4 regions of the Streptomyces sp. NPDC054975 genome follow, and region 1 is predicted to be linked to each of the others. Evidence: riboswitches for the same ligand, from Rfam matches in the RefSeq annotation. Region 1 holds a riboswitch; each other region holds the start of a gene.
What was found. A riboswitch is a leader RNA that binds a small molecule or an ion and turns the genes downstream of it on or off. The one in region 1 is predicted to bind cyclic di-AMP.

Region 1 (7,891 bases):
GGCCGCCCGGCCCGCGATCGTCGACCTGCCCGGCGGCGGACGGTTCGTCGCGTACGCCCTCGGCATGTCCTCCAGCGGCATCCCGCGCGACTGGGCCGCCACCGCCCACCGCGGCGGGGTGCACTACGCCGCCGGGCCCACCGCCACCAGCGCCGCCCGCCTTCTCACCCGGATCCGCAACGCCAAGCGCCCCGGCGACATCGTCCTCGTCTCCCTCCACTGGGGCTCGAACTGGGGGTACGCGCTGTCCCGCGCCGAGGTCGACTACGCGCACGCCCTGGTCGACGCCGGTGCCGACGTGGTGCACGGCCACTCCTCGCACCACCCCAGGCCGCTGGAGGTCCACCGGGGCAAGCTCGTGCTGCACGGCTGCGGCGACCTGATCAACGACTACGAGGGCATCACCGGCTACGAGCAGTACCGCGACGACCTGCGGCTTCTCTACCTCGCCTCGGTGAGGCCCGACGACGGACGACTCGAGGAGGTACGCATCATTCCCCTGCGGGCCCGGCGCATGCGGCTGGAGCACGCCCCCGGCCGTGACACGCGCTGGCTCCACGACGTACTCGGCCGGACCAGCCGGCCCCACGGTGCGCAGGTCGACCTCGACGAGGACGGAACCCTCGTCGTACGCCCCGCCTGACGGGGCGGGCGGCGGCGCTCACGCGCCCGCGCGCAGGCTCGGGACCGCGCACGCTCAGGACCAGGGAGACGAGCGGGACATGTACTTCACCGATCGCATCGACGCCGGACGGCAGCTCGCCGCGCGCCTGGAACACCTCAAGGGCCGAGACCTCGTGGTCCTGGGGCTCCCACGCGGCGGGGTTCCGGTCGCCGAACAGGTAGCCGACGCACTCGGGGCCCCGCTGGACGTCTGCCTCGTCCGCAAGCTCGGGGTGCCCTACCAGCCGGAGCTGGCCATGGGCGCCATCGGCGAAGGAGACGTACGGGTCCTCAACGACCACGTCCTGGCCGGCACCGGCGTCTCCTCCGGGGATCTCGCCACCGTGGAGGCGCGCGAGCGGGTCGTGCTCGGACAGCGGTCCCGGCGCTACCGAGGTGCCCGGCCGCCGGCCCGGCTCGACGGCCGGACCGTCGTGGTCGTCGACGACGGCATGGCGACGGGCGCCACGGCGGTCGCCGCCTGCCGGGTCGTGCGGGCCCAGGGGGCCGCGCGGATCATCCTCGCGGTGCCGGTCGCGCCGGCCGACTGGCGGGAGCGGATCGGCCGGGAGGCGGACGAGGCCGTCAGCGTCCACGAACCGGAGTTCTTCTACGCGATCGGCCAGTTCTACCAGGACTTCTCACAGACCCCGGACGAGGAGGTCATCGCCTGTCTGGAGCGCCACCACGCCGGGCAGGGCCAGGGCGGCGAGAGCCCGGAGGTGCGCATTCCGGCCGGGGAGGTGGAGGTCGCGGGCCACCTGGTCGTGCCCGACGGTGCCCCGGGGATCGTGGTGTTCGCCCACGGCAGCGGCAGCAGCCGGCACAGCCCCCGCAACCGGGCGGTCGCCGAGAGCCTCAACCGGGCCGGGCTCGGCACGCTCCTCTTCGACCTGCTCACCGAGGAGGAGGCGGCCGACCGTGCCAACGTCTTCGACACCGAACTGCTGGCCGGCCGGCTGGCCAGGGCCACGTACTGGCTGGGTGGACGGCCCGGTCTCGACGGGCTGCGGACCGGCTACTTCGGCGCCAGCACCGGTGCCGCTGCCGCCCTCTGGGCCGCGGGCGACCCGCTGTCCGGGGTGGCCGCCGTGGTCTCCCGAGGTGGTCGCCCGGACCTGGCGGGCCCCCGCCTCGCGCAGGTGCGCGCCCCCACCCTGCTGATCGTGGGAGGCAACGACCCGCTCGTGCAGGACCTGAACGAGGACGCCCGCAGCCGGCTGCGGTGCGAGAACCAGCTCGTCGTCGTCCCCGGCGCCGGGCACCTCTTCGAGGAGCCCGGCACGCTGGAACAGGTCGGCGAACTCGCCGCGAACTGGTTCGCCGACCACTTCTAGGAGCTGCCCGCGCGGCGGGCAGTCGCCGGTCAGTACGGCCCGTCGACGTTGTCGATGGAGCCGTAGCGGTCCGCCGCGTAGTTGCAGGCGGCGGTGATGTTGGCGACCGGGTCGTAGAGGTCCATCGAGGTACCGGGCACGTGGTACGCGAGGAACGTCGGCTCGATCACCTGGAGCAGACCCTTGGACGGGGTGCCCTTGGCGGCGTTGGAGTCCCAGTTGTTGATGGCCTGCGGGTTGCCGGAGGACTCACGCATGATGTTGCGCTGGATCCCCTCGTACGAACCGGGGATGCCGTACTTCTGCATGATGTCCAGCGACTCGCGGATCCAGCCGTCGAGGTCGTTGGTGTAGCTCTTCGCGACCGTCTTGGCCGCCGGCGCGGCGGCCTTCTTCGCGGGGGCCGCCTTGGCCGGAGCGGCGCTGCGCTGCTGCGAGCGGTCGGCCCGGTCCGTACTCGTCGTACGGGCCGGGGCCTTCGGCTTCTGCGGGGCGGCGGCCTTTCCGCGGAGCGTCAGTTCCAGACCGGGGTGGATAAGTGACGGGTTGTCACCCACCGCGGCGCGATTGGTCTTGTACAGAGCCTTCCAGCCGCCCTGCACATTCTGCTCCTGAGCGATCACCGAAAGGGAATCACCGCGGGTGACGGTATAGGTGGTGGCGGCTGATTTCGGCGCGGCCGGAACGGATTCCACGATCTTCGTCGGCGCGCTGAGAACGGTCTTCTCGACGGAGGCGATCGCGGGAGCCGAGCTGGGCGCGGCGTGCGCGGTGGCCGTGCCGACCAGGGGCAGGGCCAGGGCGGCGCCGCCGGTGCTCGCGAGGGCGAGACCGCGGGTCAGGGGCCTTTTCTTGGGGCGCCGGTGCTTACCGTGTGCGGGCATGATGCAGTCCTCTCCGGCGCCTGCGGGGTGAGCTGTCGGGTTCGGGCTGGAGATGCCCGGCCGCGCATGCGCGACTTCACCCCGAGCCGTGCCGGAAATCCGGACCGGCGAAATGGTGGGTCCCCCGCTCCTGCCTTCGGGTGAATGAGCGGTGTTTTCGGACGGTGGCAGGATTCGGCGATCCGTCCGGGTCGAGGTGACCGTAGGCGAGAAATGTCGACCGAAACAAGACGTCGAATGCGCGGTTTATTCACGGATGAGTTCCGTGCACCGCGCGGCGCGCCTAACTTCCTTGCCCGACAAGGGGAGGGGCCGGTCGAGGAGGTCGTCGAAACGCTCGGCGTGATTCACCTCACCCGCCCTCTCATATCGGACATGCGGGGAAATGCGACCGAGTTGAGAAATCGGGCACAAGGGGCGGTAAAGCCGCTTGTGCCCGATTTGATCGGAAGTGTGGGCGTGCGTACGTCAGCCGGTGATACTCGGGGCGCCCGTCTCGATGTGGCCGGTGTAGCGGCGCGACCAGGTGCCGTCGATGTCGGCCAGGATCGTGAAGTCGTACCAGCCCTCGTGGTAGGCCACGGCGTTGAAGAAGTCCTCGCGCGAGGAGTTCGCCGGCACCGTGTACGTCCACGGCCCGTCCGTGCGGTAGGCGTTCGAGCGGATGGTGAAGGTCACCGGCCCGGCCGAGGTGTTGGACAGCTTGAAGAAGATCGCCGTCCTGCCGGTGCCCGGCTCGGTCGCGAACCGCGCCGCCACCTCGATCGCCTTGCCCGCCTTGGACGCGTCTCCGATGAAGCGCCGCAGGAAGCGGTTGGGACCCATCATCGAGATGTCGTACTTGCCCGAACCGGACCCGGTCCCGATGTTGAAGAAGTCCGTGGACGTCGTCCCCGGGTCGACCGTGTACTGCCAGGCGGCCGTGTCCCGGTGCTGGTGCGGGTGGATCGTGACATGCGCGGCACGCTTCGCCTGCGCGCCCTGGTTCGTCATCGAGAACCAGGCGAGGATCTTGCCCGACGCCCCGAACTCGAACCGGTCGAGGTTTCCGTTGACCTGGTACGGCAGGGCGCGCGCCGGGCGCGTCCCGGACTCCTGCGCCGGCAGGGCGTTGTCCTGCGGCACCGGGTTGGGCAGCGGGCCGCAGGTCGACTGCCCGATGACCTTGGCGGTGGACGGGAGACCCGAGGGGACGCCGTACACCGGGCGCGTGAAGTCGAAGACGCCCGTCAGGTCACCGGTGACCTTCCGCCGCCAGGCGCTGATGTTCGGGCAGGTGGCAGGGGTGCCGAGGGCGGCTGTCCAGGTCTCCATGAAGCGCAGGACGGAGGTGTGGTCGAAGACCTCCGAGCTGACCCACCCGCCGCGCGTCCAGGGCGACATGACGAGCATGGGGACCCGGAAGCCCAGGCCGATCGGCACACCGTCGAGGTACTCGCCGGGGGTGCCGGGCGGGGCGACCGGCGGCGGTACGTGGTCGAAGAAGCCGTCGTTCTCGTCGTAGTTGAGGAACAGTACGGTCGAGTCGAAGACCTCGGGGTTGGCCGCCAACGCGCGGTAGACCAGGTCGACGAAGTGCGCGCCGTCGCCGGGCGGGGCGTAGGGGTGCTCGGAGAACGCCTCGCTCGCCACCACCCAGGAGACCTGCGGAAGCGTGCCCGCGACCACGTCGGCACGGATCGCGGCGGCGATGTCGTCCGGAGTGGACCCGGTGACCTTCGGCACCGAGCCCATGCCCCGGTCGTACAGCGGATCGCCCGGCCGGGCGTCGGTGAACTTCTTGAAGTACGCGAGGCCGTTGTCGCCGTAGTTGTCCTGGGCGTTCTGGTAGACCTTCCAGCTCACGCCGGCCCGCTGGAGCGCCTCGGCGTACGTCTCCCAGGTGAGCCCGGACTCCTCGCCGCCGTCCTTGCTGGAGGCGTCGATCTTCCCGCTCCACAGGAACGTGCGGTTCGGGCCGGTGGCGCTGAGCGCCGAGCAGAAGTAGGCGTCGCAGACGGTGTAGTGGTCGGCCAGGGCGTAGTGGAACGGTATGTCACCGCGGTCGAGGTAGCCGAGGGTGCGGGTGTTGCCGACGCCCGTGACCCAGTTGTCCATCCGGCCCTTGTTCCACGCCGCGTGCTGCGAGATCCAGCTGTGCGGAAGGTCGCCGTTGCACTGGGCGAGGGTCTCCCCGTCGACACCGCCCGCCGGCGGGGTCGCGCTCAGCTTCCACGGGTACTGGCGGCCGCCCCAGTTGGGCTGGTTGAACATGCCCCAGCCGCCCGGGAGGTTGCCCGCGGCCCGGTCCCCGAAGCCTCGCACACCGCGCAGTCTGCCGAAGTAGTGGTCGAAGCTGCGGTTCTCCTGCATGAGCACCACGACGTGCTGAACGTCCTTGAGGGTGCCCGTCGCGGATGCGGCGGCGGCCGAGGCCGTGCCCGTGGGCAGCGCCGCGCCGGCCGCGAGCCCTGCCCCGATTCCGACGAATCCCCTGCGGCTGATGGGAGTCAATGCCCCGCCTCTCGTGTCACCGTGTGCCCTCCTGGCACACGGTGGACAGGATGAGGGAAGGCGCCTTAAAGGTATACCTCCGTGCGGTAAGACATGGGTGAACTTCCGACAGTACGCACGAAGTTGGGGACTGATTGGTTCGGGCATGGACCAATGCGGTCAGGGTGCCGTCCCCGCGAAGTCCCGGCGCACCATCAGCAGAGCCGCGTCGTCCTCCGCGTGCGGGCCGCCGGTGAGGGTGTCGAGGAGGTGGTCGGCCAACGCCTCCAGATCGGGCGGGCCCTCCGCGAAGGCGGCGGCCAGTCGCGCCAGGCCGATGTCGAAGTCCTCGCCCGGTTTCTCGACCAGTCCGTCGGAGTAGAGCAGCAGCGTCTCGCCCGGTTCGAGCCGGGCGGTGGTGTACGGATAGCCGGTCAGGCCCCACTCGGCGGGCAGGCCCAGGGGCGGCCCGCCCGCCAGCCGGACGTGCTCCACCGTGCCGTCGGCGTGGCGCAGCAGCGGCGGTGGATGGCCCGCGTTCGCCGCACAGACCTCTCCCGTGGCGAGCACCACCCGCAGATACTGGCAGGTCGCGAAGCGGTCGGCCTCCAGATCGGCGAGGAACGCCGACGCCTTCCCCAGCACGCTGTCGCAGCCGTGGCCCTCCGCCGCGTACGCCGTCATGGCGACCCGCAACTGCCCCATGAGAGCCGCCGCCTCGGTGTCGTGCCCCTGCACGTCACCGATCGCGAGCCCGAGCCCGCCGTCGGGAAGCGCGACCGCGTCGTACCAGTCACCACCGACCCGTACCCCCCTCCGGGCCGTCCGGTACCGCACCGCGATCGATCCCCCGGGCGTCCGGGGGATCCGGCGCGGCAGCATGGCGTTCTGCAGCGCGGCCGCGATCTCCCGCGACCCGTCCAGCGGCACCACCCGGTGCACCGCCCGCGCGACCGCCTTCGCCCAGCCGGTCATCAGGGTGTGGTCCGCGAGACAGAAGACCGACCGGTCGTCGTAGAACACGCCCAGCGCGCCGAGCGGCTGCCCCTCGTCGACCAGCGGCAGGAACGCGGCGGCCGTGGCGCCGAAACCGTGGCGGTAGGGCGCCAGCCGCGGGTAGCGGTCCAGGAACGCGTGGACGGAGGTGAAGAAGAGCGGGCTGCTCGTGCGCACGACGTCGTTGAGCGGCCAGGCGTCCGCGAGCCGCGACTTCCGGGGAAAGTCGGTCGCGCCGGGGGAGAGCACCGTACGGACCATCTGCAGGCGCCCCTGCTCCAGCACGCCCAGCGACATCGCCTTCGCCCCCAGCGGCCGCAGGCTCGCCTCGCTCCCGAGCACCTCGGCGACCTCGCTGACGCTCATCGCGCGGGACAGCGCGAGCGCCCCCTCGCCGAGGGCGCGCAGTGGATCCTGCTCCTCCTCGGCCGGCAGCCGCAGGGCGGAGTGCGCCAGGTCCAGCGTGGCGTCCCGGACCACCCCCACCACCCGTATCGCCCCGCCCGGGCGCTCGCGCACCACGGAGCCCCGGGCATGGGTCCAGCGGTGGCGCCCGTCGTGCAGGACGACACGGAAGTAGGCGCTGTACGCGTTCCTGCGGCCGGCCAGGAGATCCGCCGACAGTCCCGACAGCAGGGCCCAGTCCGCCGCCCGTATCCGGGGACGCAGATCCCTTGCCAATCCGCTGAACTCGGCCGGGAGCAGCCCGAACACCGTCCGCGCCACGGGGTCCAGGGACATGCGTCCACCTGCGGGATCCCAGGCGAAACAGCCCACGCGGGTCGCCGCGAGCGCCTCGCCCGGCTCAAGGCCGGGATCCCTGTCGCCCATACGGGTGCCGGTCAGCGGCGGGCGCGCCGGCGGGCGATGTACATGCCGAGGGCGATCCCCACGAGGAGCGTGACCGTGAGAACGCTCCAGAGCGGCAGTGTGACCTCGGGGATCCACAACCTGATCGTGACCGACCCTGTGTTGGCGGCGATGAACCAGATCGCCAGCGCCGCGAGCAGCACGAATCCGATCGTGCGCAGCCGCATGTCCCGCCCCTTGACGGTCACGGTCGGCGGAGCGTGCGGAGGTGATTGCTTACGGGTCATAGCGCTCATTATCGGATGTTTCGGGCGAGTGCGCTGGGTGCCGACCAGGCTGACTTTTCGGGATGCCCCCTCACCCGCGCGGGACTAGGCTCCCTCGACAACGGCAGATGACAGCCGACGCCGAGTGCGAGGCACGATGGCAGAGCGTGAGGAACCCCCGGGGCAGCATGTCCGTGCAGGGCGTGCCGGGCGCGGAGCGGTCGCCGTCCTCGACGAGCACGGTGTGGTCGTGGCCTGGAGCCGGGCGGCCGAGCGGCTCCTCGGCGTGGACCGCTCCCGCATCCTGGGCCGCCCCGTGACCGACCTGCTCACCCAGGTGGTGGCCGAGGACCTGTCCGAGGGCGTGACGGTCGGACCGGTACGCCACGCGGGCGAGGTCGAGCCCGGGCGCTGGGGCCTGTGGCCCGCCGGACCCCTCCCCGGGGGCATCCGCTCCGGAGTC
Region 2 (7,288 bases), on a different contig from region 1:
CGGACCGGGTGGCCCCGAGGACGATCGCCTCGTCGGCCGCCGCGCTCACGTCGGGCGCGTGCAGATCCAGATGGAGGCGGTTCTTCACGGCCTTGCCCTCGGGCACCTGCTGGAAGGCGATCCGGACGAAACCGGGCGGCTCGACGTACGACCAGTCGGGGCCGCGGTCGACCGGGGTGCCGCCGAGGAGTTCGGCCCAGAACCGCACCAGACGGGCCGGGTCACCGCAGTCGAAGACGATCTCCGCAACCTGTGCGCGCATGACACCAGCCTACGGAGATCAGAGCGTCGCGGCGTCCCAGACGCCGCCGAGCGCCGGAGCCAGCCACTGATGCGCCCGCGCCCGGAACGCGGCCGGGTCGAGGCCGCCCGCACCCTCCGGTACGGCCCCGAGGAGCGGCGCCCCGGCCGCCTCCGGCAGGTCGGCCAGGTTGCAGCGCGAGGCCAGGTCCGGTGCGGCCGGCCAACTGCCGACGACGACACCGAGCTGCTCGATGCCGCGCGCCGCGAGGGCCTCGGCGGTCAGAGCGGTCGCGTTGAGCGTGCCGAGACCGGCGGGCGTCACCACCAGGACCGGCGCCCCGAGGAGCCGGGCCGCGTCGGCGAGCGTGCCGCCCTCGTGGTCGAAGCGGACCAGCAGCCCGCCCGCGCCCTCCACGAGGACCAGGTCGTGCTCGGTGGCCAGCTTCTCGGCCGCCTCGGCGACCTCGCGGGGGCCGACCGGGGTCATCCCGGCCCGCCGGGCGGCCGTGGCGGGCGCCAACGGCTCGGGGAATCGGCCCAGTTCGGCCGAGGCGGCGGCGCCGGAGAGCCGTACGACCTCGTCCGCGTCCCCGCGCTCGCCCGCCGCGAGCCCGGTCTGCGCGGGCTTGAGCACGGCGACGGACCGCCCCTGGCCGGTGGCCACGGCGGCCAGGGCGGCGGTGACGATCGTCTTCCCGATCTCCGTACCCGTACCGCTGACGACGATGACGCTCATGGTGTGTGCGAGTCCTCTCTGACGTGGCCCCTGGACGGTTGCCCCGCCGGTCACTCCGGGCGGGCGTGACGGGCTCAGCCCGCCGCCGCTGCCGCCCGGACCGCCGCGCCGATCCGGGCGACGTCCTCGTCGCCCGTCACGAACGGCGGCATCGTGTAGATCAGGTCGCGGAACGGCCGCAGCCAGACGCCCGCGCGGACCGCCGCCTCCGTGGCCGCGGCCATGTCGATCTCGTGGTCGAGCTGGACGACCCCGATCGCCCCGAGGACCCGTACGTCACGGACCCCCGGCACCGCCGTCGCCCCCGCGAGACCCTCGCGCAGACCCGCCTCGATCCGCTTGACCTCCACCTGCCAGTCCTGCGACAGCAGCAGGTCGATCGAGGCGCACGCCACGGCGCAGGCCAGCGGATTGCCCATGAACGTCGGCCCGTGGGCGAGCACCGGGACCTCGCCCTGCGAGATGCCGTCCGCCACCCGCGGGGTGCACAAGGTGGCCGCCATCGACAGGTATCCGCCGGTCAGCGCCTTGCCCACGCACATCACATCGGGGGAGACCCCCGCGTGGTCCGCCGCGAACAGCGCGCCCGTACGGCCGAAGCCGGTCGCGATCTCGTCGAACACGAGCAGGACGTCGTGCGCGTCGCACGCCTCCCGCAGCACCCGCAGATACGCGGGCGAGTGGAAGCGCATGCCGCCCGCGCCCTGCACCACCGGCTCCACGATCACCGCGGCCAGCTCCTCCGCGTGCCGGCCGATCATGTCCCGCAGATGCTCCGCGTACGACTCCTCGTACCCGGCGGGCGGCGGCTCGGCGAAGAAGTGCTTCGGCAGCGCCCCCGACCACAGGTCGTGCATGCCGCCCTTCGGGTCGCACACCGCCATCGGCTGCCAGGTGTCCCCGTGATAGCCGCCGCGCCAGGTCAGCAGCCGCCGCTTCTCCGGCCGGCCCACCGAGCGCCAGTGCTGCAGACACATCTTGATGGCGACCTCGACGGCGACCGACCCCGAGTCGCTGAGGAAGACGTGCTGGAGCGGCTCGGGCGTGATCTCCACGAGCCGGGCGGCGAGCCGGACGGCCGGCTCGTGGGTGAGCCCACCGAACATGACGTGGCTCATCCGGTCCAGCTGACCGCGTGCCGCCTCGTTGAGCACCGGGTGGTTGTAGCCGTGGATCGCGGACCACCACGACGACATGCCGTCGATCAGTTCGCTCTGCCCGTGCGCCGGTTCGGCGAGCCGGAGCCGTACCCCGGACGCGGACGCGACGACCAAGGGCTCGGCGCGGCCCGGCATGGGGCCGTAAGGATGCCAGACGTGGGCCCGGTCCAGGGCGAGCAGCTCGTCGTTACGCATTCGGCGCGAGGTCCGTTCCCGCGCCGCGACGGCGCACGGCCACGAGGTCGGTCCGCGGGTTCGACACCTCGGCCGGGGTGTCCACGGGCTCCGCCGCGTGACCGCCGCACGGCCCGCAGCCGCCGCCCGCCTCCGCGTGCGAGCCGCAGCCCGCGCCGGCCTCCGCGTGCGAGCCGCAGCTCGCCGACGCCGCCGAGCCGCCGCCGCCGGTCGCGCCCGCCGCCGCGAGGGCGTCCGCGCGGTGCGCGGGGAGCGTGGTCGTGCCCGCGCCCTCCACCTCGAAGCCGGCGTCCGCGATCATGTCCAGGTCCGTCTTGCCGGCCTGGCCCTCGCTCGTCAGGTAGTCACCGAGGAAGATCGAGTTCGCGATGTGCAGCGCGAGCGGCTGCATCGTGCGCAGGTGCACCTCGCGCCCGCCCGCGATCCGGACCTCGACGTCCGGGCAGACGAACCGGACCATCGCCAGGATCCGCAGGCAGCGCTGCGGGGTGAGGTTCCACTCCTTCGCCAGCGGAGTGCCCTCGAACGGGATGAGGAAGTTCACCGGCACCGAGTCCGAGTCCAGCTCCCGCAGTGCGTAGACGACGTCGACCAGGTCCTCGTCGCTCTCGCCCATGCCCGCGATCAGCCCCGAGCAGGCCGACAGACCGGCGGCGTGCGCCTTCTGCACGGTGTCCACCCGGTCCGCGTAGGTGTGGGTGGTGGTGATCTCCCCGTACGTCCCCTCGGACGTGTTCAGGTTGTGGTTGTAGGCGTCGGCGCCCGCCTCGCGCAGCCGCTCCGCCTGGCCGTCCGAGAGCAGCCCCAGGCAGGCGCAGACCTCGATGCCCTCGTTCTGCTCCTTGATGGCCTCGATCGTCCTGCCGACCCGCTCGACGTCCCGGTCCGTCGGCCCCCGGCCGCTCGCCACCAGGCAGACCCGCTTCGCGCCGCCCGCGACACCGGCGGCGGCGGCCTGCGAGGCCTCGTCCGGCTTCAGCCAGCTGTACTTGAGGATCCCGGTCGTCGCGCCGAGCCGCTGCGAACAGTACGAGCAGTCCTCGGGGCACAGCCCCGACTTCAGATTGACGAGATAGTTCAGCTTCACGCGCCGCCCGAACCACTGACGGCGCACCTTGCCCGCCGCGGCCACCACATCGAGCAGTTCGTCGTCGGAGGTCGCCAGCACGGCGAGCGCTTCTTCACGGCTCGGCAGCTCGCGCCGCAGCCCCTTGTCCACCAGCGTGTTCAGCAGGTCCATAAGGGCTGATCCTTGCCTACGGCACACCCCGTGGCCAAGGAGGATCTGAACAAACGCGCCCTTTTGACGTGTGTGGATGACCACACCCTGTCCCCGGGCGTGGACGGTTAGGGTCTGTGCGCTGCCTACAAAAGGATCTGCCCCATGTACCGGGACGAGGACACCCGCCGGACCCCGTTCGACTGGACCGACGCCGAGGCGCGCCGCCGCGCGGAGGCGGGGCTCGTCCGGACCCTGAGGCCCCGGCCCGCCGAGTCGGAGCTGCTCGACCTGGCGAGCAACGACTACCTCGGCCTGACCCGCCGCCCCGAGGTCACGGAGGCCGCGGCCGAGGCGGCCCGCCGCTGGGGCGCGGGATCCACCGGCTCGCGACTGGTCACCGGTACCACCCGGCTGCACGCCCGGCTCGAACGCGAACTCGCCGAGTTCTGCGGTTTCGAGGCGGCCCTCGTCTTCTCCTCCGGCTACACCGCCAACCTCGCCGCTCTCACGGCGCTGAGCGGCCGCGACGCGCTGATCGTCTCCGACGCCGGCAACCACGCCTCGATCGTGGACGGCTGCCGGCTCTCGCGCGCCGAGACGGCCGTGGTCCCGCACGCCGACCCCGAGGCGGTTCGCAAGACCCTCCAGACCCACCCGGACCGCCGGGCGCTCGTGGTCTCCGACTCCGTCTTCTCGGTGGACGGCGACCGGGCCCCGCTGCCCGCACTGGCCGAGGCGTGCCGGGCGCACGGCGCCGGGCTTGTCGTGGACGACGCCCACGGCCTGGGCGTGCTCGGCGACGGAGGCCGGGGCGCCCTGCACGCCGCCGGACTCGCGGGCGACCCGGACGTGGTGGCCACCCTCACCCTCTCCAAGTCGCTGGGCAGCCAGGGTGGAGCCGTCCTCGGTCCGGCCCGGGTCGTCGAGCACCTGGTCAACGCGGCCCGTACGTTCATCTTCGACACCGGGCTCGCCCCGGCCGCCGTCGGCGCCGCCCTGGCGAGCCTGCGGTTGATCCAGGGCGACCCCGGCCTCGCCGAGCGCGCCAGGGCCGTCGCCACGACGCTGCACCGGAGGCTGGACGAGGCCGGGCTGACCGCCGTACGTCCCGACGCCGCCGTCGTCTCCGTCCGCGCGCCGTCGCCGGAGGCGGCGCTGCGGTGGGCCGCCGACTGCCGGGAGCAGGGGATCGCCGTCGGCTGTTTCCGGCCGCCGTCCGTCCCCGACGGCATCTCGCGGCTGCGGCTCACGGCCCGCGCGGACCTGACGGACGCGCAGATCGAACAGGCCGTCACCACCATCGTGCGGACGGCGCCGCCCGCCGAGCACTGAGCGCGTCCCAAATACGGTCTCTCGTAGCAGAGTTCACCGCTTCGAGCGACAAATATGCACATATCTTGGTGGATCGCCGCCCAGGGCGGCACGATCGGTGGCAGTCTGACGCGAAGTGCAATCCGGGCCGGGCCCGGTGGGAAAGGGACAGCGTTGCCATGGCAGACCACCAGGAAGCAACCGTCACTCTGCCGAGCGATCCCGCCTCGGTGTCCGCCGCCCGAAGATATGTCGCCGACGTCCTCGGCGGGTGGGGGCTCGCAGGCGGCAGCGACACCGCCGACACGGTCCGGCTGATCGTCTCGGAGCTGGCCACCAACGCCGTCCAGCACACCTTCGGACAGTCGCCCACCTTCACCGTCGACATCCGCCTGGAGCGCGAGGAGCAGCTCCACATCGGCGTGACCGACAGCCATCCCCGCTGGCCGAAGCGGCTCCCGGCGGCCGTGCAGCAGGACAACGGACGCGGGATGGTCATCATCCGGATCCTGACGGCCGAGGCCGGCGGCCGGCTCTCGGTCACCCCGACCGACGAGGGCGGCAAGACGGTCTGGATCAACCTGCCGTGGACCGCCCCCGCCGCCGCGGAGGGGTACGGCGGCGCCACCGTACCCCCGCTCGCGTCGGACCGGACGGGGCGTCAGCGCACCCGGCCGTAATACACCTTGGACGACCAGATCTTGTCGAGCTTCACCCAGGAGCCCTTCTTGGGCGAGTGCCAGATCTTGCCGCCACCGGCGTAGATCCCCACGTGGTACACCCTTCCACCCGAGTGGAAGAAGACCAGGTCCCCCTTCTGCCTGCTGGACGCGGAGATGTGCCGGGTCTTGTTGTACTGCTGCTGCGCGGTACGAGGCAGCGACTTGCCCGCCTTCTTGTACGAGTAGAGCGTGAGCCCCGAGCAGTCGAACCGGGTCGGTCCGGACGCTCCGTACTTGTAGGGCGATCCCTTCTTCGAAGCCGCGATGTTCAGCGCCTTGCCGGCGTACGACGTCGCGGCCTGGGCCTCCGGTGCGGCACCTGGTGCCAGCATCGTGCCGCCGAGGGCGGCGAGGGTGAGAGCCGAGACGGCTCCGGCCCGGGACAGCACGGACGGGACATGAATCTGCGCAGTCATGCGCAACCCTTCGTCAGCCGCCTGTGAAGGATGACCTGTCGGGTTCGGACTGGCGAAGTTGCCCGGCCGCGGTCGCGGCTTCACCCCGAGGAACGGCCACACTGGCCGGCCGTCCCGTACTGCTCGGGTCCTCCACTCCTGCCGATCCACTCCTGTCGACCAGACATCCGGGACAGCGGCAGGACTCGGCGTCCGCCCGGACCGCCCCGCCGCGGTGGCGGGGGCTTGTCGTCGTGAGGGATCTTGACCCAGACCCAGGGTGAAATCCGAGCCGAAACGGCGTTATGTGAGGCTCCTCACGACTGATCCATTCGGGTGGACAGGCATGTTTCGTGATCGTCGCAGGTTTGGCCGACGAGTCCCGGACCAGGGGTGGAACGCCTGATTCCGCCAGATGTGTACACCTGTTGCGCAACTCACCCCGCGCATATGTCGATTCGTCGACTACGCCGAACGGGGGAGCGATTCTGCGCCTGTGCTGGTCCGAGTGGACCTCGACACGACACGACGGAATGTCAACTTGTCGGTGTCCCCGGGACAGTGACGCGATCGGATCTACGCTCGCCGTCCAACACCCGCAGCGCGCGGGCCAATGTCTCCGCGTGCACCTCGCTCTCCCCGCGCGCATGCATCGCCGTCAGTGCGTCGCGCAGCGCGTTCGCCCGCCCCACCAGGGCCTGAGCCGCGCGCAGCGCCCCATACGTATGCGATGCCCTGGATGGATTGATGCGACCCAGCAGGTCGACCACTTCGAGATAGGCGTCGATGAACTCGCCCTCGGCGCGCGTCAGGGCGGGCAGGGGCGGCAGCTCGGGAACCATCGGACGCTCACCTTCCCCCGGCGCCGCCCGACGCCCCACGGTTCTGAATCACGTGGTCCACCAGGCCGTACGCGGTGGCGGCCGGCGCGTCGAGGACGGTGATCCGGTCGATGTCGGCGTCGATCCGCTCGCGGGGCTGCCCGGTGTGCGTGACCAGCATCCCGGCCAGCATCGCGCGCAGCCGAATCAATTCCCGTGCCTGGATGTCGAGATCGCTCGGCTGCCCCTGCAACGGCTCGTCCGTCGCGGGCTGCTGGAGCACGACCCGGGCGCCGGGCAGCGCGAGCCGCTTGCCGGGCGCGCCGGCCGCGAGCAGCACGGCGGCGGTCGAGACGGCCTGCCCGAGGCACGTGGTCTCCACGTCGCAGGTGACGACCTGCATCGTGTCGTAGATCGCGGACATGGCGCTGATCGAGCCGCCGGGGGAGTTGATGTAGAGCGCGATGTCCCGGTCCGGATCGG
Region 3 (7,891 bases), on a different contig from region 1:
AGCTGACACTCCGTCAAGACTGTGACTTTTACGTGATCTCCGCTGCATCGACTTGTGACTGACGTTCGAATGCCGCTACGTTCACCGTCACCTCAGCAGTCACGCGAAAGGCAGCTCCGCATGCGCTCCGGGAACGGACGACACCGCAGACCCCGCCAGGCCCCCGCCATCGTCGTCGCCGCAGGCGTGACGGGCTCGGCCCTCGCGCTTCCCCTGCTCGGGGCGGGTTCGGCCTCCGCCGCCGACGCGGCCACCTGGGACCGGGTCGCCGAGTGCGAGTCGGGCGGCCAGTGGAGCGCCCACTTCGGCAACGGGCTCTACGGCGGGCTGCAGTTCACCCAGGAGAGCTGGGAGCGTCACGGCGGTCTGGCGTACGCGCCGAGCGCGGACCTCGCCAGCCGTGCCCAGCAGATCGTGGTGGCCGAAAAGGCACTCGCCGCGGGTGACACGCAGTGGGCGACGTGCGCCCCGATCGCCGGGCTGACCAACGACGGCGTCAAGCCGGACGTCGTCCCCGGCCCCGCGGTCACGCCGAGCGAGCCGATCGGTCCGCTCCCGGAGTCCAACCGCACCCTCGGTCTCCCGGACGTCGTGGCTCCGCCCGAGGCGCTCGCAGGGCCCGAGACCACCCCGACTCCCTCCACGCCCTCCCCCTCCGTCACGCCGACCGCTCCCGGCACCGGCAAGCACCGGGGCGAGGCCGCCCCGGAGGAGACGGGCGAGACGACCGCGGCGGACAAGTCGCCCGAAACGGGCCGTCACGCCTCGCCGACCGACACTTCGACCGGCACCCCGACGGGCGCTCCGACCGACACGCCGGCAGCGGACGCCACCGACGAGGAGAAGGCCGCGAATCCGGGTAGTGAGGACACTGCGGACACTGCGGGCAAGAAGCCCTCCGAGGGCATCAAGGATGCTATCGGTGCATACACCGTCAAGCCCGGCGACAACCTCACCGAGATCGCCCAGCGGAACGACCTCCCCGGCGGCTGGGGCGCTCTCTACGACGCCAACCGGTCGACCGTCGGGGCCGATCCGAACCTCATCCTCCCTGGCCAGAGCCTCGATCTGACGATCGGAACGCCCGTGGAGACGGCCCCGAAGTAGGGGCGGTTCGGGGATGAATGTCCGGTTCTGTGCAAGTGAGACATGGGTCTCTTCGTCTCAACTGGCGTGTCTCGTCCGCAAACTCTCCTTCCGTCACCTCTCACCTGCGTAAACGCCCTTTGTCCCGGGGCAAGTACGGGCGTTTTGTCCCCCATGGACGTCTTTGAACTTCCCCCGGGTCTGTGTCTACGGTCGTCACCGCTCGCCACCGCGGGCCCCGTCGACCGAAACGCCGAATCCTGCCGTCGGCCGATGGGAACAGTCGTCGCGTCAAGCGCCGTAGGCAGGAGCGGGGGACCCAAGGTAAGTGCCGCCCCCGGCCGTTGAGACAGACGGCCGACGGACCGGCTTGGGGTGAAGCCGCGCGCTAGGTCGCGCGGCCGGGCAACTCACATCGGCCCGAACCCGACAGCTCACCTCGTAGGCGTCGGTGAGGAGAATCTCCATGCTGTTTTCCGCCAAGGGCAAACACCGTCGTCCCTCCAAGGCCACCCGCGCCGTCGCCCTCGCCGGTGTCGCCGGTGTCGCCGTCGCCGCCCCGCTGATGACCGCCGGCACCGCCTCGGCCGCCACCGTCTCCGAGTGGGACAAGGTCGCCCAGTGCGAGTCCGGTGGCAACTGGTCCATCAACACCGGCAACGGCTACTACGGCGGCCTGCAGTTCTCCAGCTCCACCTGGGCCGCCTTCGGGGGCACCGCGTACGCCGCGACCGCCGACCAGGCCTCCAAGTCGCAGCAGATCGCGATCGCCGAGAAGGTCCTCGCCGGTCAGGGCAAGGGCGCCTGGCCGAGCTGCGGCGTCGGCCTCTCCTCCGCCTCCCCGAACACCGGTGCCGTCGAGGAGGCGCCTGCCGCGCAGGCCGCCCCGAAGCAGGAGCGTCAGGCCGAGCAGCCGACGACCCGCAGCGAGCAGCGGACCGCCCCGAAGGCCGAGTCCAAGAAGACCGTCACCACCCCGACCGGCAAGAAGGTCAAGAAGGGCGACGGCGAGTACAAGGTCGTCTCCGGCGACACCCTGAGCACCATCGCCGCCGAGCACGACGTCAAGGGCGGCTGGGCGAAGCTCTTCGAGCTCAACAAGGACGTCGTCGAGGACGCCGACCTGATCTACCCGGGCCAGCAGCTTCACCTGAAGTGAGCCCGGCGGCTCGCGTGAGTCCGGCGGCTCACGCGAGCCCTACGACCCTCCCGCGGTGACCACCCCGGTCCGGAGCGCCTCTCCCCCGTGCGCTCCGGACCGGGGTTCCGCGCGTCCGGGGTGCCGTGAGGCGGGGGCACCCCATGGTTACCGCTGAGTAGTTCCGAGGCCTTTGGCCCCAGATGCGTGCCCTTGGGTCCTTTTTCGTCCCAGGGGGCGGGCGCCCGGCTGGCTGGAGCCCGCGAGCCGGTTAGGCTCTTGTCGCAAGGCCAAAGCGACCCTGCACCGCAAGCGTCACATCTAGCGTCACATCCCAGAAGGAGATGCTCGTGCCGTCCATCGACGTCGTCGTAGCCCGGGAAATCCTGGACTCCCGAGGCAACCCCACGGTCGAGGTCGAGGTCGGCCTCGACGACGGCAGCACCGGCCGTGCTGCCGTTCCGTCCGGTGCCTCCACCGGTGCGTTCGAGGCCATTGAGCTCCGTGACGGAGACAAGAACCGCTACCAGGGCAAGGGCGTCGAGAAGGCCGTCCTCGCCGTGATCGAGCAGATCGGCCCGGAGCTCGTCGGCTACGACGCCACCGAGCAGCGCCTCATCGACCAGGCCATGTTCGACCTGGACGCCACGGACAACAAGGCCTCCCTCGGCGCCAACGCCATCCTCGGCGTCTCCCTCGCCGTCGCGCACGCCGCGTCCGAGGCCTCCGACCTCCCGCTCTTCCGCTACCTCGGCGGCCCGAACGCGCACCTGCTGCCCGTTCCGATGATGAACATCCTGAACGGCGGCTCGCACGCCGACTCCAACGTGGACATCCAGGAGTTCATGATCGCGCCGATCGGCGCGGAGTCCTTCTCCGAGGCCCTGCGCTGGGGCACCGAGGTCTACCACACCCTCAAGTCCGTCCTGAAGACCAAGGGCCTGTCCACCGGCCTCGGCGACGAGGGTGGCTTCGCCCCGAACCTGGACTCCAACCGCGAGGCGCTCGACCTCATCGTGGAGGCCATCAAGCAGGCCGGCTACGTCCCGGGCAAGGACATCGCGCTGGCGCTCGACGTCGCCGCGTCCGAGTTCTACAAGGACGGCTCGTACGAGTTCGAGGGCAAGAGCCGCACGGCCGCCGAGATGACCGAGTACTACGAGGAGCTCGTCTCCGCGTACCCGCTGGTCTCCATCGAGGACCCGCTGTTCGAGGACGACTGGGACGGCTGGAAGGTCCTCACCGACAAGCTGGGCTCCAAGGTCCAGATCGTCGGCGACGACCTGTTCGTCACCAACCCGGAGCGCCTGGCCCGCGGCATCGAGGACGGCGCCGCCAACGCGCTGCTGGTCAAGGTCAACCAGATCGGTTCGCTGACCGAGACCCTGGACGCCGTCGAGCTGGCCCAGCGCAACGGCTTCAAGTGCATGATGTCCCACCGCTCCGGCGAGACCGAGGACGTCACCATCGCCGACCTCGCCGTCGCCACCAACTGCGGCCAGATCAAGACCGGCGCCCCGGCCCGCTCCGAGCGCGTCGCCAAGTACAACCAGCTCCTGCGCATCGAGGAGATCCTCGACGACGCGGCCGTCTACGCCGGCCGTAGCGCGTTCCCGCGGTTTCGCACCGCGAACTAAGAGGCACAGCAAGGGCTGACATCCGGCCCCGTGAGGCAGCCTCCGTACGTCCCCGCACCCGGTCCCGTACCGTGTGCGGGGACGTACGTACGTAAAGGGGAGGCGCGCACATGGCCCGGGACCGGTTCTCGACCGCGACCAGGATCAAGCTGCTCGGTGAGCAGACCGCCGCCCGCGTCTACCGCTCCCAGACCCGCCGCCAGGCCCGCCGCTCCCGGCTCACCGGCCGCGCGGCCTTCCTCGCCCTGGTGGTCTGCTCGCTGGTCGTCGCCCTCGCGTACCCCATGCGGCAGTACGTCTCCCAGCGCGGCGAGATCGCCGAGCAGGAGCGCCAGGCCGCCGAGGCCGCCGCGCGCGTCGAGGAGCTGCGGGACGAGAAGGCCCGGCTCCAGGACCCCGCGTACGTCCGTCGGCTCGCGCGCGAGCACCTGCACTACGTGATGCCCGGCGAGACCGGCTTCACCGTGAACGACCCCGAGGTCGAGCGTGCCCGTCGCACCGAGCAGGGCGAGGCGGACCGCCCCTGGTACTCCGACCTCTGGAACGGCGTCGACCGCGCCGACTCGGACCGCTAGACGAGCCCGCCCCCAGCCCTCCGCCCCCACCCTCCACCCGACGAGAAGACAAGACGCAACGATGGAAACGCCCCCTCCGCAGACCGCCCGCACCGAGCCGACCGAGGCGGACATCGCCGCGTTCGAGGCCCAGCTCGGCCGCCCGCCCCGGGGGCTGCGCGCCATCGCGCACCGCTGCCCCTGCGGCAACCCGGACGTCGTCGAGACCGCGCCGCGGCTCCCGGACGGCACCCCGTTCCCCACCACGTACTACCTGACCTGCCCCCGGGCGGCCTCCGCGATCGGCACGCTGGAGGCGAACGGGGTCATGAAGGAGATGCAGGCCCGGCTGGGCACCGACCCGGAACTGGCCGCCGCCTACCGGGCCGCGCACGAGGACTACATCGCCCGCCGTGACGCCATCGAGGTCCTGGAGGGCTTCCCGAGCGCCGGCGGCATGCCGGACCGGGTCAAGTGCCTGCACGTCCTCGTCGGCCACTCGCTGGCCGCGGGCCCGGGTGTGAACCCGCTCGGCGACGAGGCGCTCGCGATGCTGCCGGAGTGGTGGGCCAAGGGCCCCTGCGTCACCCCGTGCGCCGACAAGGACGCGGAGAAGGAAGGCGAGAAGTGACCCGGGTCGCCGGCATCGACTGCGGTACGAACTCCATCCGCCTCCTCGTCGCGGACGTGGACCCGCAGACCGGTGAACTGATCGAGCTGGACCGGCGGATGACGATCGTCCGGCTCGGGCAGGGCGTCGACAGGACCGGCCGCCTGGCGCCCGAGGCGCTGGAGCGGACCTTCGCCGCGTGCCGCGACTACGCGGCCGTCATCGAGGAACTGGGCGCCGAGCGGCTGCGGTTCGTGGCCACCTCCGCCTCCCGGGACGCCGAGAACCGCGACGAGTTCGTGCGGGGCGTCGTGGAGATCCTGGGCGTCGAGCCCGAGGTGATCACCGGCGACCAGGAGGCCGAGTTCTCCTTCACGGGGGCCACCGGCGAGCTGCACGGCACGGAGAAGTACCTCGTCGTGGACATCGGCGGCGGCTCCACCGAGTTCGTCGTCGGCAACAAGCACGTCGAGGCCGCCCGCTCCGTCGACATCGGGTGCGTCCGGCTCACCGAGCGCCATGTCCGCAGCGACCCGCCGGCCGCCGAGGAGGTCGCCGCGATCCGCGCCGACATCCGCGCCGCCCTCGACCTGGCCGAGGAGACGGTGCCGCTGCGCGAGGCCGAGACCCTCGTCGGGCTCGCCGGCTCGGTCACCACGGTCGCCGCGATCGCGCTGGGGCTCCAGGAGTACGACTCCGAGCAGATCCACCACTCCCGTGTCCCGTACGAGAAGGTCGCGGAGATCGTCGACACCCTCCTCGCCTCGACCCACGACGAGCGCGCCGCGATCCCCGTGATGCACCCCGGCCGGGTCGACGTCATCGTCTCCGGGGCGCTCGTCCTGCTGGAGATCATGGAACGGACCGGGGCCCGCGAGGTCGTCGTCAGCGAGCACGACATCCTCGACGGAATCGCACTCTCGGTGGCATAACAGACACCCCCCGACACGCCTTGCGACACCGCGTCGGGAAAGTTCGTGAAGTTCTTCACAAGGAAAAGGGCCCTGATGGGGGTCGTGGAGGGCCAACTGGGCCTCCAGCGCCCCTGTCGGGGCTCTTTCGTAGGCCGAGGGCCCTGTTCGCTCGATGTTTCCATCGTGTGAACGCACCCTGTGGTTCGGGGTTACCGGACCCTCTCCGGGCCAGTTCAGTAGGGGTGAACAACGTTCACCCCTGCATCGTGGTTCCTTTGCACGACCATGACCTGGGTCACGTGGGCGGCGGAGTGTAGCAGAGGTGCTCCACAACCTTGTGAAGGGGCGCACGAGCGACCCCCCTGGGAGGGGTGGATACTCGGATGCATGAGCACCACGGAGCGTCCCAGGATCCTCGTAGTAGGCGGTGGGTACGTAGGCCTGTACGCAGCTCGACGCATCCTCAAGAAGATGCGTTACGCGGAAGCGACCGTCACGGTCGTCGACCCGCGCTCGTACATGACGTACCAGCCCTTCCTCCCCGAAGCCGCCGCAGGCAGCATCTCCCCGCGCCACGTCGTCGTCCCGCTGCGACGCGTCGTGCGCGGAGCCGAGGTGCTCACCGGCCGTGTCACCACCATCGACCAGGACCGCAAGGTCGCCACGATCGCGCCGCTCGTCGGCGAGGCGTACGACCTGCCGTTCGACTACCTGGTCATCGCGATGGGCGCGGTCTCCCGTACCTTCCCGATCCCCGGCCTGGCCGAGCAGGGCATCGGCATGAAGGGCGTGGAGGAGGCCATCGGCCTCCGCAACCACGTCCTGGAGCAGCTCGACAAGGCCGACTCGACGACCAACGAGGAGGTCCGCCGCAAGGCGCTGACCTTCGTCTTCGTGGGCGGCGGCTTCGCCGGCGCGGAGACCATCGGCGAGGTCGAGGACATGGCCCGCGACGCGGCCAAGTACTACACCAACGTGAAGCGCGAGGACATGCGCTTCATCCTGGTCGACGCCGCCGACAAGATCCTTCCCGAGGTCGGCCCGGAGCTGGGCCGCTGGGGCAAGGAGCACCTCGAGGGCCGCGGTGTCGAGATCTACCTCTCGACGTCGATGGACTCCTGCGTCGACGGTCACGTCGTGCTGAAGAACGGCCTCGAGGTCGACTCCAACACGATCGTGTGGACCGCGGGCGTCAAGCCCAACCCGGCGCTCGCCCGCTTCGGCCTCCCGCTCGGCCCGCGCGGCCACGTGGACGCCCAGCCGACCCTCCAGGTCACCGGCACCGACTACATCTGGACCGCCGGCGACAACGCCCAGGTCCCGGACCTCGCCGCCCGCAAGGCCGGCGTGGAGAACGCCTGGTGCCCGCCGAACGCCCAGCACGCGCTGCGTCAGGCGAAGGTCCTCGGCGACAACGTGGTCTCCGGCATGCGGGGCTTCCCGCAGAAGGAGTACTCGCACTCCAACAAGGGTGCGGTGGCGGGCCTCGGCCTCCACAAGGGCGTCGCCATGATCGTCATGGGCAAGATGAAGATCAAGCTCAAGGGCCGGCTCGCCTGGTACATGCACCGTGGCTACCACGGCATGGCCGTGCCGACCTGGAACCGCAAGATCCGCGTCTTCGCCGACTGGACCCTCGCGATGTTCCTCAAGCGTGAGGTCGTCTCCCTCGGTGCGATGGAGACGCCGCGCGAGGAGTTCTACGAGGCGGCCAAGCCCGCCCCGGCTCCCGCCGCCGCGAGCCAGGAGAAGGCCAAGGCCTCCTAGTTCCACCCCGCTGTTCCCGCAAGGGCCGTCCGCCATCCGTGGTGCGGACGGCCCTTCGGCATGTCCGCCCGGGTGTTTTGCCGAGTCGTTGCGCGCCTACGGGACGAAAAACCCCTACGGAGGGTGTTTACGTGGTGACGAGCATTTCTGGGGCACGACATCACGGAGGTGTGCACCATGGCCGA
Region 4 (7,891 bases), on a different contig from region 1:
CCCGTCGACGGCCATGACCTCGCGGCCGTGGAGTCCGCCCTGAGCCGGGCCCAGCGGTTCCACGGGCCGGTCCTCGTGCACTGCCTCACGGAGAAGGGCCGCGGCTACCGCCCCGCACTGGAGGACGAGGCGGACCGCTTCCACGCCGTCGGCGCCATGGACCCCGTCACGTGCGCGCCGCTCACCCCGTCCGCCGGACCTTCCTGGACCTCCGCCTTCGGCGACGCGATCGCCGAGATCGGGGCCGAGCGGCCGGACGTCGTCGCGATCACCGCCGCCATGCTCCACCCCGTAGGACTCACCGAGTTCGCCCGGCGCTTCCCCGACCGGGTCTGGGACGTCGGCATCGCGGAGCAGCACGCCGTCGTCTCGGCCGCGGGCCTGGCCACCGGCGGGCTCCACCCGGTCGTCGCCGTCTACGCGACCTTCCTCAACCGCGCCTTCGACCAGCTGCTCATGGACGTCGCCCTGCACCGGTGCGGCGTCACGTTCGTCCTCGACCGGGCCGGGGTCACCGGCACGGACGGGCCGTCCCACAACGGCATGTGGGACATGTCGATCCTCCAGGTCGTGCCGGGTCTGCGGATCGCCGCCCCGCGCGACGCCGACCAGCTCCGCGCCCAGCTGCGCGAGGCCGTCGCCGTCGACGACGCCCCGACCGTGCTGCGCTTCCCCAAGGAGACCGTGGGTGCCCCGGTGCCGGCCGTGGGACGGATCGGCTCGATGGACGTCCTGCTCCAGCCCTCGGAACCGGACGCGGAGGTCCTGCTCGTCGCCGTCGGCGTCATGGCCGAGGTCTGCCTCCAGGCCGCCGACCTCCTCACCGGTCGCGGCATCCGCTGCACCGTCGTCGACCCCCGCTGGGTCAAGCCGGTCGACGAGGCCCTCGCCCCCCTCGCCGAACGCCACCGCCTGGTCGCCGTCGTCGAGGACGGCGTCCGCACCGGCGGCGTAGGAGCCGCCGTCGGCCAGGCCCTGCGCGACGCGGGCGTCGACGTGCCCCTGAGGACGTACGGGATCCCCGAACAGTTCCTCGCCCATGCCAAACGCGGCGAGGTGCTCGCCGACCTCGGCCTCACCCCGGTGGAGATCGCCGGGAACATCAGCGCCGCACTGACCCGGAAGAAGGGGCGATGAGCAAGGAGTTCGACCTTTCGGCACTGCTCGCCGAACGCGGCGCGGAGCGCTACGAGCTGCACGCCCGGTACCTCAACCACCAGCTCCCGCGCATGCTGCACACGATCGGCTTCGACAAGGTCTACGAACGGGCCGAGGGCGCCCACTTCTGGGACGCCGACGGCGAGGACCACCTCGACATGCTGGCCGGCTTCGGCGTCATGGGCCTCGGCCGGCACCACCCCGTCGTCAACAAGGCCCTCCACGACGTCCTCGACGCCCAGCTCGCCGACCTCACCCGCTTCGACTGCCAGCCGCTGCCGGGCCTGCTCGCCGAGAAGCTGCTCGCCCACAGCCCGCACCTCGACCGGGTCTTCTTCGGCAACAGCGGTACGGAAGCGGTGGAGACCGCCCTGAAGTTCGCCCGGTACGCCACCGGGAAGCCCAGGATCCTCTACTGCTCCCACGCCTTCCACGGCCTGACCACGGGCTCCCTCTCGGTCAACGGCGAGAAGGGCTTCCGCGACGGCTTCGCCCCGCTGCTGCCCGACACCGCGATCGCCCTCGGCGACCTCGACGCCCTGGAGCGGGAGCTCCGCAAGGGCGACGTGGCGGCTTTCGTCGTGGAGCCCATCCAGGGCAAGGGGGTGCACGAGGCCCCGCCCGGCTTCCTGCGCGCCGCCCAGGAGCTGCTCCACCGGCACGGGGCCCTGCTGATCGCCGACGAGGTGCAGACGGGGCTCGGCAGGACCGGTGACTTCTACGCGTACCAGCACGAGGACGGCGTCGAACCGGACCTCCTCTGTGTCGCCAAGGCACTCTCCGGCGGGTACGTCCCGGTCGGCGCGACGCTCGGCAAGGACTGGATCTTCAAGAAGGTCTACTCGTCCATGGACCGCGTCCTCGTCCACTCCGCCAGCTTCGGTTCGAACGCACAGGCCATGGCGGCCGGGCTCGCCGTGCTCTCGGTGATGGAGAACGAGGGGACGGTCGCGAACGCGCGCCGGATCGGCGAGCTGCTCTCCTCGCGCCTGAAGGAGCTCGTGCCGCGCTACGAGCTGCTGCACGAGATCCGCGGGCGCGGCCTGATGATCGGCATCGAGTTCGGCCGGCCCACGTCGCTCGGGCTGCGCAGCCGGTGGACGATGCTCCAGGCCGCCCGTAAGGGCCTCTTCGCGCAGATGGTCGTCGTGCCGCTGCTCCAGCGCCACCGGATCCTGACGCAGGTGTCGGGCGACCATCTGGAGGTGATCAAGCTGATTCCGCCGCTGATCATCGACGAGGCGGACGTGGACCGTTTCGTCACCGCGTTCACGGCGGTGATGGACGACGCCCACGGGGGTGGCGGGCTGATGTGGGACTTCGGGAAGACGCTGGTCAAGCAGGCGGTCGCGCAGCGCTGACGTCTGACGGCACGGGTTTTGCCTCTGGGGCAAGAAATTTGCCTCAGAGGGAAGATGCTGGCGGAATGGAGGCATGGAGCACCTCCCCGGGGAGCTGTCCTCGGACCCCGCCGCCCCCGACATGAGTGCCGCCCTGCCGGACGTCGCGCCGCAGCTGCGCGGCCTGCGCCGGAGGCGCGGGCTGACCCTGGAGGCCGCCGCGCAGCGGGCCGGACTCTCCCCGGCCCATCTCTCCCGGCTCGAAACGGGCCACCGCCAGCCCTCGCTCCCGATGCTGCTCGCCCTGGCCCGTATCTACGGTACGACGGTCTCCGCCCTCCTGGGCGAGGCCCCGCCCGAGCGTGATCCGATCGTCCGGGCCGGCCGGGCCGAGCCCGTCGAGGCCGACGGCTGGACCTACCGCCAGGCCGGTGGACCGGGCCGTGCCCTGCAGGCGCTCCGTGTCCACGTTCCGTACGCCACCCGCACCGACATCGTGCGCGTGCACCCCGGCGAGGAGTGGCTGCACGTCCTCGACGGGCAGGTGCGCCTCGCGCTCGGCGACGCCGTCCATGTCCTGGACCCCGGAGACAGCGCGCACTTCGACTCGCTCACCCCGCACCGCATCGGCGCCGTCGGCCGCGGCGGGGCCGAGCTGCTCTTCGTCCACACGCTGATGCAGAGCCCCGCCGCCGAGCTGTGCCTCGGTGACGGCGCCCCGCATCCGCGCTGAGCCCTTCAGAAAGGACCGATATGTCCGAGAAGCCCGCACCGGTGACCGGCGAGGAGCGCGAGGCCGGCAAGTTCCCCAAGGGGCTGGTGCTCCGCCTCTTCGCGTACCTCGTGGCCGGACACCTCTTCGCCGGCTTCCTCTACCTGCTGTTCACTCTCGGCGGGCAGAACCCGTAGCGGACGGGGGCTCGCTCACGCCTCCGTGACGAGGCGCTCGCGCAGCCGCGCCCGGGTCTCAGGGGTGAGCTTCAGGCCGGTGGTGAGGTAGTTCTCGGCCGTTCCCCAGGTCTGCTCCATCGTCTCGAACGCAGCCCGCAGGTACTCCACCCGCGCGTCGAACAGCGGGCTGATCAGCTCCATCACCTCGGGCGCCATCGCGTTCGCGGAGGTGGAGCTGCGGCGCACCTTGTAGCGGCGGTGCGGGTCGTTCGACTTCACGTAGTCCGCCTCGATCGCCTCGCGCTCCACGCCCACCGCGAGCAGCGAGATGGCGATGGAGAGGCCGGCCCGGTCCTTGCCGGCCGCGCAGTGCATGAGCGCCGGGACGCTGTCCTCGGCGAGCGCGTGCAGGATGCGGCCGTGCTCCGCCGTCCGCTCGGCAATCATCTTCCGGTACGAATCGGACATTCGGTCCGCGGCCTTGCCGTCGCCGAGAATGGCGCGGAGCTGCTCCAGCTCGCCGGAGCTGACGAGCTTCCAGAACTCCTTGCCGTCGGCCGGGTCGTTGAGCGGTATGTTCACATTTCGCACACCCGGCAGTTCGACGTCCGGGCCCTCGATCTTGATGTCGGCCTGATTGCGGAAGTCGAAGATCGTGTGCAGGCCCAGGGTGGAGAGAAACGCCGCGTCGTCCTCGGTGGCGTGGGCGAGGTGGCCGCTGCGGAAGAGGCGCCCGAACCGCACCGTACGGCCGTCCACGGTCGGCAGTCCGCCCACGTCCCGGAAGTTGCGTACCCCGGTGAGCTCGGGTTCGGTCGGCGAGATCTGGGGCAGCTGCTGCGTCACGGGTGCTCCTGAAGGTTGACGGACCGCGATCGGTTCCTGATCGATTCCTGGGGCAATCATCCCGGGTGTCCGGGGCCGTGCGCACCCCTGGGTAGGGGATTGGGTGTTCTGTCCGAATTGGCCCCTTCGGGATAACGCGCCCTTGTTTTAGGGGAGATGGGATTCGGGGCGTGAGCAGCGTCATAAAGGTGACGGACCGTGCCTGATCGTCCGGACCAATTTCCCTGCCTGAAAAGGAAATCGATCCTCCGTCGTCCACGGAGGGTGACCGGAATGCGGTGCGGATATCGCGCCCGGCAATTGCGATCGGAAACCCGTGGCTTGTTCGCCGCGACCCCGCTCGTCTAGCGTCACCGTCAATCCGGTCGGACCGCCGAATCCTGCCACCGTCCGGAATCCGCACCCATCCACGCCCGGCAGGAGCGGGGGACCCAGGTAAGTACGCCGCACCGGTCGATCCGGACGGCTCGGGGTGAAGCCGCGTGAGAACGCGGCCGGACATCTCCAGTCCGAACCCGACAGCTCACCTCGTAGGCGACGGAGAGGAATTCGCCATGCCCGCAAAGGGTAAGCATCGCCGTCCCAAGGTCAACCCGATCACGCGCGGATTCGTCGCTGCCGGCACCGGTGGCGCCGTCGTCGCCCTGCCGCTGTTCGGTGCGACCGGAGCCCACGCCGCCGAGAAGGCCGCGCCGACCGTGACGTCCGAGCAGGCCGTCGCCGCCGTCGCCGCCGCTCCCGCGAAGGCCCCTGCCGCCGCGAAGCCGAAGACGTACTCCGTCGTTCCCGGCGACTACCTGTCGAAGATCGCCGCCGAGCACGACGTCAAGGGCGGCTGGCAGAAGCTGTACGCCGACAACCGCCAGGTCGTCGGTGAGGACCCGTCGCTGATCCTGCCGGGCATGAAGCTCACCCTCGGCGCCAAGTCGACGGCCAAGGCCGCCCCGAAGGCCGCGGCCCCCAAGGCTGCTCCGAAGGCCGCGCCCAAGGCCGAGAAGAAGTCCTCCTCCGACGCGAGCGAGTCGCGCAGCTCCCGCTCCGCCGCACGCGACACGGCTCCCGCCCAGAACTCCGCCCCCGCGAAGTCCTCCTCCTCCGGCTGGGTCGCCCCGGTCTCCGGCGGCGTCTCCACCCCGTACCGGGCCTCCGGCTCGATGTGGTCCTCCGGCTACCACACCGGTGTCGACTTCATGGCCTCCTCCGGCACCTCGGTCAAGGCCGTCGGTGCGGGCACCGTCCACTCGGCCGGCTGGAGCGGCTCGTACGGCAACGAGGTCGTCATCCAGCACGCCGACGGCACGTACTCCCAGTACGCCCACCTCTCCTCCCTCTCCGTCTCCGCCGGCCAGACCGTGACCGGCGGCCAGGAGATCGGCCTCTCCGGCTCGACCGGCAACTCCAGTGGCCCGCACCTGCACTTCGAGATCCGTACCGGCCCGAGCTACGGCTCGGACGTCGACCCGCTGGCGTACCTGCGCCAGCACGGCGTCGGCATCTGACGGATTCGCGTCACCCGCAGCACCCCCAGGGGCCCGGCACTTCCGAGTGCCGGGCCCCTGGGGCGTATTCCGGCTTGGTGGAATCTTGACCGGTGGCGTATCTCACGCAGCGTCAACCCCTCCTTACGGTCGCGTAGGTCACACCCATAAGGGAAAGATGTGCTCCCGTGGCAGACGATTCGAGATCAAGAGACATGCAGGCATTCGGGTCGTACGCGGCGATCGGGGACAGCTTCACCGAGGGCGTGGGAGATCCGGGGCCCGACGGGCAGTACGTCGGCTGGGCGGACCGCTTCGCGGTTCTGCTCGCCGACCAGTTGCCGGAGAACGACGCGTTCCGTTACGCAAACCTCGCCGTCCGGGGCCGGCTCCTCGACCAGATCGTGGCGGAGCAGGTCCCGAGGGCCAAGGAGCTCGCCCCCGACCTGGTGAGTTTCTGCGCGGGCGGCAACGACATCATCCGCCCCGGCACCGACCCGGACGATGTCGCCGAGCGCTTCGAGCGCGCCGTCGCCGACCTCACGTCGGCCGTCGGCACGGTGATGGTGACGACCGGCTTCGACACCCGCGACGTCCCGGTCCTCCGGCACCTCCGCGGCAAGATCGCGACCTACACCGCCCACGTCCGGGCCATCGCCGACCGGTACGACTGCCCGGTCCTCGACCTGTGGTCGCTCAAGTCCGTGCAGGACAGGCGGGCCTGGGACAACGACCGGCTGCACCTCTCGCCCGAGGGGCACACCCGGGTCGCGCTGCGCGCCGCCCAGGTCCTCGGGATGCCGGTGCCGGCCGACCCGGACCAGGCCTGGCCGCCGCTGCCGCCGAGGGGGACCCTGGAGGTCCGCCGCGACGACATCAACTGGGCCAAGGAGTACCTCGTGCCGTGGATCGGACGGCGCCTGCGCGGCGAGAGCTCGGGCGACCACGTGGCCGCCAAGCGGCCCGACCTCATGCCGCTCGGGGACCTCATGCCCCTGTGAACGACCCGTCGAGCGCGGCCGGGATCCGTTCCAGGACGCCGCCCGCGAACACGTCGTACAGCGGCAGCGTCTCCAGGTGGACATAGCCGATGTGGCAGTCGCAGACGGCGAGCGGGCAGGCCCGCGGGCGCAGTGCGGCGCGGTACGAACCGTCGTACAGGTTGCCCAGCTCGGCCTTGACGAAGTGACAGCGGCGCACGGTCCCGTCGCCGTCCACGGAGATCACCGACTCGCCGGTCCGGCAGGGCAGCCCGCCGGACCGGTGCGGATGGCGGCTGTACGGGAAGAGGGGGTCGAGGGCCGTCCAGCTCTCGGCCTCCTCGTCGGTGTACGTGTGCCCCTCGGCAGCGTTCACCCAGAGGTAGACCTCGGGCGGGAGGTCGTCGCGCAGGCGCAGGGCGTGCTCCCGGTGTTCGGGCAGGCCGACGACGCCGACGCTGAAGCGGGTGCCTCGGGCCGCCAGCGCGCGGCACTTCGCGAGGAAGCGGTCGTACGGCGTCTGGCCGGGGTGGTACGTGCACCAGAGCGCGAGGGCCCGGGGGTCGGCCTCGGCCAGCCACTCCGTGCGGCAGCTCAGATTGGTCTGGATCGCCACCCGCTCGACGTGTGGCTGGTGGGACAGCTCGGTGAGCGTGCGCCGGTACCACGAGCGGACCAGGCCCTCGCCCCAGGGCGTGAAGAGAATCCTCAGCCGGTCTCCGCTCTGCGCCGCCACCCAGGCGGAGAAACGCTCCAGCGCGGCGCGGTCGGCGCGCAGCTGTGCGCGGCTGTCACGGCGCTTGGCGAAGGGACAGTAGGGACAGTCGTAGTCGCAGGAGGCGAGCGGCCCCCGGTACAGGATCGTCAGGTCCACGACGGCGCCCCTACTTCGGCTCGTAGGCGGCCATCGCCGCCCGGACCGCCGGGGAGAACAGGGCGGGACCGAGCGCGTCCGAGTGCGCCAGACCCTCGGGGGAGAGCCGCAGCAGCCCGGCGGGCGCCGTCGGATCCAGCCAGCCGAGCTCCTCGAACAGGCCCAGCTCGTCGGGGAAGTCCGCGAACGGCGACCCGCCGAACCGCTCCTCGTACTCCCCGGCCGCCATGCCCCGGGCCTGGAGGAGCGACTGGAGCAGATGGCGACGGCGCGCCTCGTCCGCGTCGACCCACCGGCCCACGCGCGCCCGGCCGAAGTCCTCCG

Region 2: linked by a shared signal. The riboswitch ahead of ACWF79_RS19685 (C40 family peptidase) and the one ahead of ACWF79_RS05160 (transglycosylase SLT domain-containing protein) in region 1 are both predicted to bind cyclic di-AMP.
Region 3: linked by a shared signal. The riboswitch ahead of ACWF79_RS18155 (transglycosylase family protein) and the one ahead of ACWF79_RS05160 (transglycosylase SLT domain-containing protein) in region 1 are both predicted to bind cyclic di-AMP.
Region 4: linked by a shared signal. The riboswitch ahead of ACWF79_RS02275 (M23 family metallopeptidase) and the one ahead of ACWF79_RS05160 (transglycosylase SLT domain-containing protein) in region 1 are both predicted to bind cyclic di-AMP.

What each region holds. Positions count from the first base shown of each region.
Region 1 covers NZ_JBSGWV010000003.1:65,380-73,270, forward strand. The annotation lists gene ACWF79_RS05150 (CapA family protein) at 1-643, shown strand, start outside; gene ACWF79_RS05155 (phosphoribosyltransferase family protein) at 723-2,000, shown strand; gene ACWF79_RS05160 (transglycosylase SLT domain-containing protein) at 2,030-2,884, opposite strand; cyclic di-AMP (ydaO/yuaA leader) riboswitch at 2,887-3,045, opposite strand; gene ACWF79_RS05165 (phosphocholine-specific phospholipase C) at 3,353-5,377, opposite strand; gene ACWF79_RS05170 (SpoIIE family protein phosphatase) at 5,537-7,093, opposite strand; gene ACWF79_RS05175 (LapA family protein) at 7,195-7,449, opposite strand; gene ACWF79_RS05180 (PAS domain-containing protein) at 7,586-7,891, shown strand, end outside.
Region 2 covers NZ_JBSGWV010000020.1:103,967-111,254, reverse strand. The annotation lists gene ACWF79_RS19715 (VOC family protein) at 1-262, opposite strand, end outside; gene bioD (dethiobiotin synthase) at 281-979, opposite strand; gene ACWF79_RS19705 (adenosylmethionine--8-amino-7-oxononanoate transaminase) at 1,054-2,334, opposite strand; gene bioB (biotin synthase BioB) at 2,327-3,574, opposite strand; gene ACWF79_RS19695 (8-amino-7-oxononanoate synthase) at 3,719-4,888, shown strand; gene ACWF79_RS19690 (ATP-binding protein) at 5,047-5,547, shown strand; gene ACWF79_RS19685 (C40 family peptidase) at 5,529-6,005, opposite strand; cyclic di-AMP (ydaO/yuaA leader) riboswitch at 6,009-6,181, opposite strand; gene ACWF79_RS19680 (hypothetical protein) at 6,521-6,826, opposite strand; gene ACWF79_RS19675 (ATP-dependent Clp protease proteolytic subunit) at 6,834-7,288, opposite strand, start outside.
Region 3 covers NZ_JBSGWV010000018.1:26,000-33,890, forward strand. The annotation lists gene ACWF79_RS18145 (cytochrome P450 family protein) at 1-1, shown strand, start outside; gene ACWF79_RS18150 (transglycosylase family protein) at 121-1,107, shown strand; cyclic di-AMP (ydaO/yuaA leader) riboswitch at 1,373-1,549, shown strand; gene ACWF79_RS18155 (transglycosylase family protein) at 1,553-2,245, shown strand; gene eno (phosphopyruvate hydratase) at 2,575-3,861, shown strand; gene ACWF79_RS18165 (FtsB family cell division protein) at 3,972-4,436, shown strand; gene ACWF79_RS18170 (DUF501 domain-containing protein) at 4,498-5,046, shown strand; gene ACWF79_RS18175 (Ppx/GppA phosphatase family protein) at 5,043-5,957, shown strand; gene ACWF79_RS18180 (NAD(P)/FAD-dependent oxidoreductase) at 6,327-7,706, shown strand; gene ACWF79_RS18185 (class I SAM-dependent methyltransferase) at 7,884-7,891, shown strand, end outside.
Region 4 covers NZ_JBSGWV010000001.1:493,473-501,363, reverse strand. The annotation lists gene dxs (1-deoxy-D-xylulose-5-phosphate synthase) at 1-1,137, shown strand, start outside; gene ACWF79_RS02295 (aspartate aminotransferase family protein) at 1,134-2,519, shown strand; gene ACWF79_RS02290 (helix-turn-helix domain-containing protein) at 2,593-3,231, shown strand; gene ACWF79_RS02285 (DUF6126 family protein) at 3,252-3,407, shown strand; gene ACWF79_RS02280 (tyrosine-protein phosphatase) at 3,423-4,235, opposite strand; cyclic di-AMP (ydaO/yuaA leader) riboswitch at 4,630-4,785, shown strand; gene ACWF79_RS02275 (M23 family metallopeptidase) at 4,790-5,734, shown strand; gene ACWF79_RS02270 (SGNH/GDSL hydrolase family protein) at 5,902-6,714, shown strand; gene ACWF79_RS02265 (STM4011 family radical SAM protein) at 6,701-7,567, opposite strand; gene ACWF79_RS02260 (STM4012 family radical SAM protein) at 7,578-7,891, opposite strand, start outside.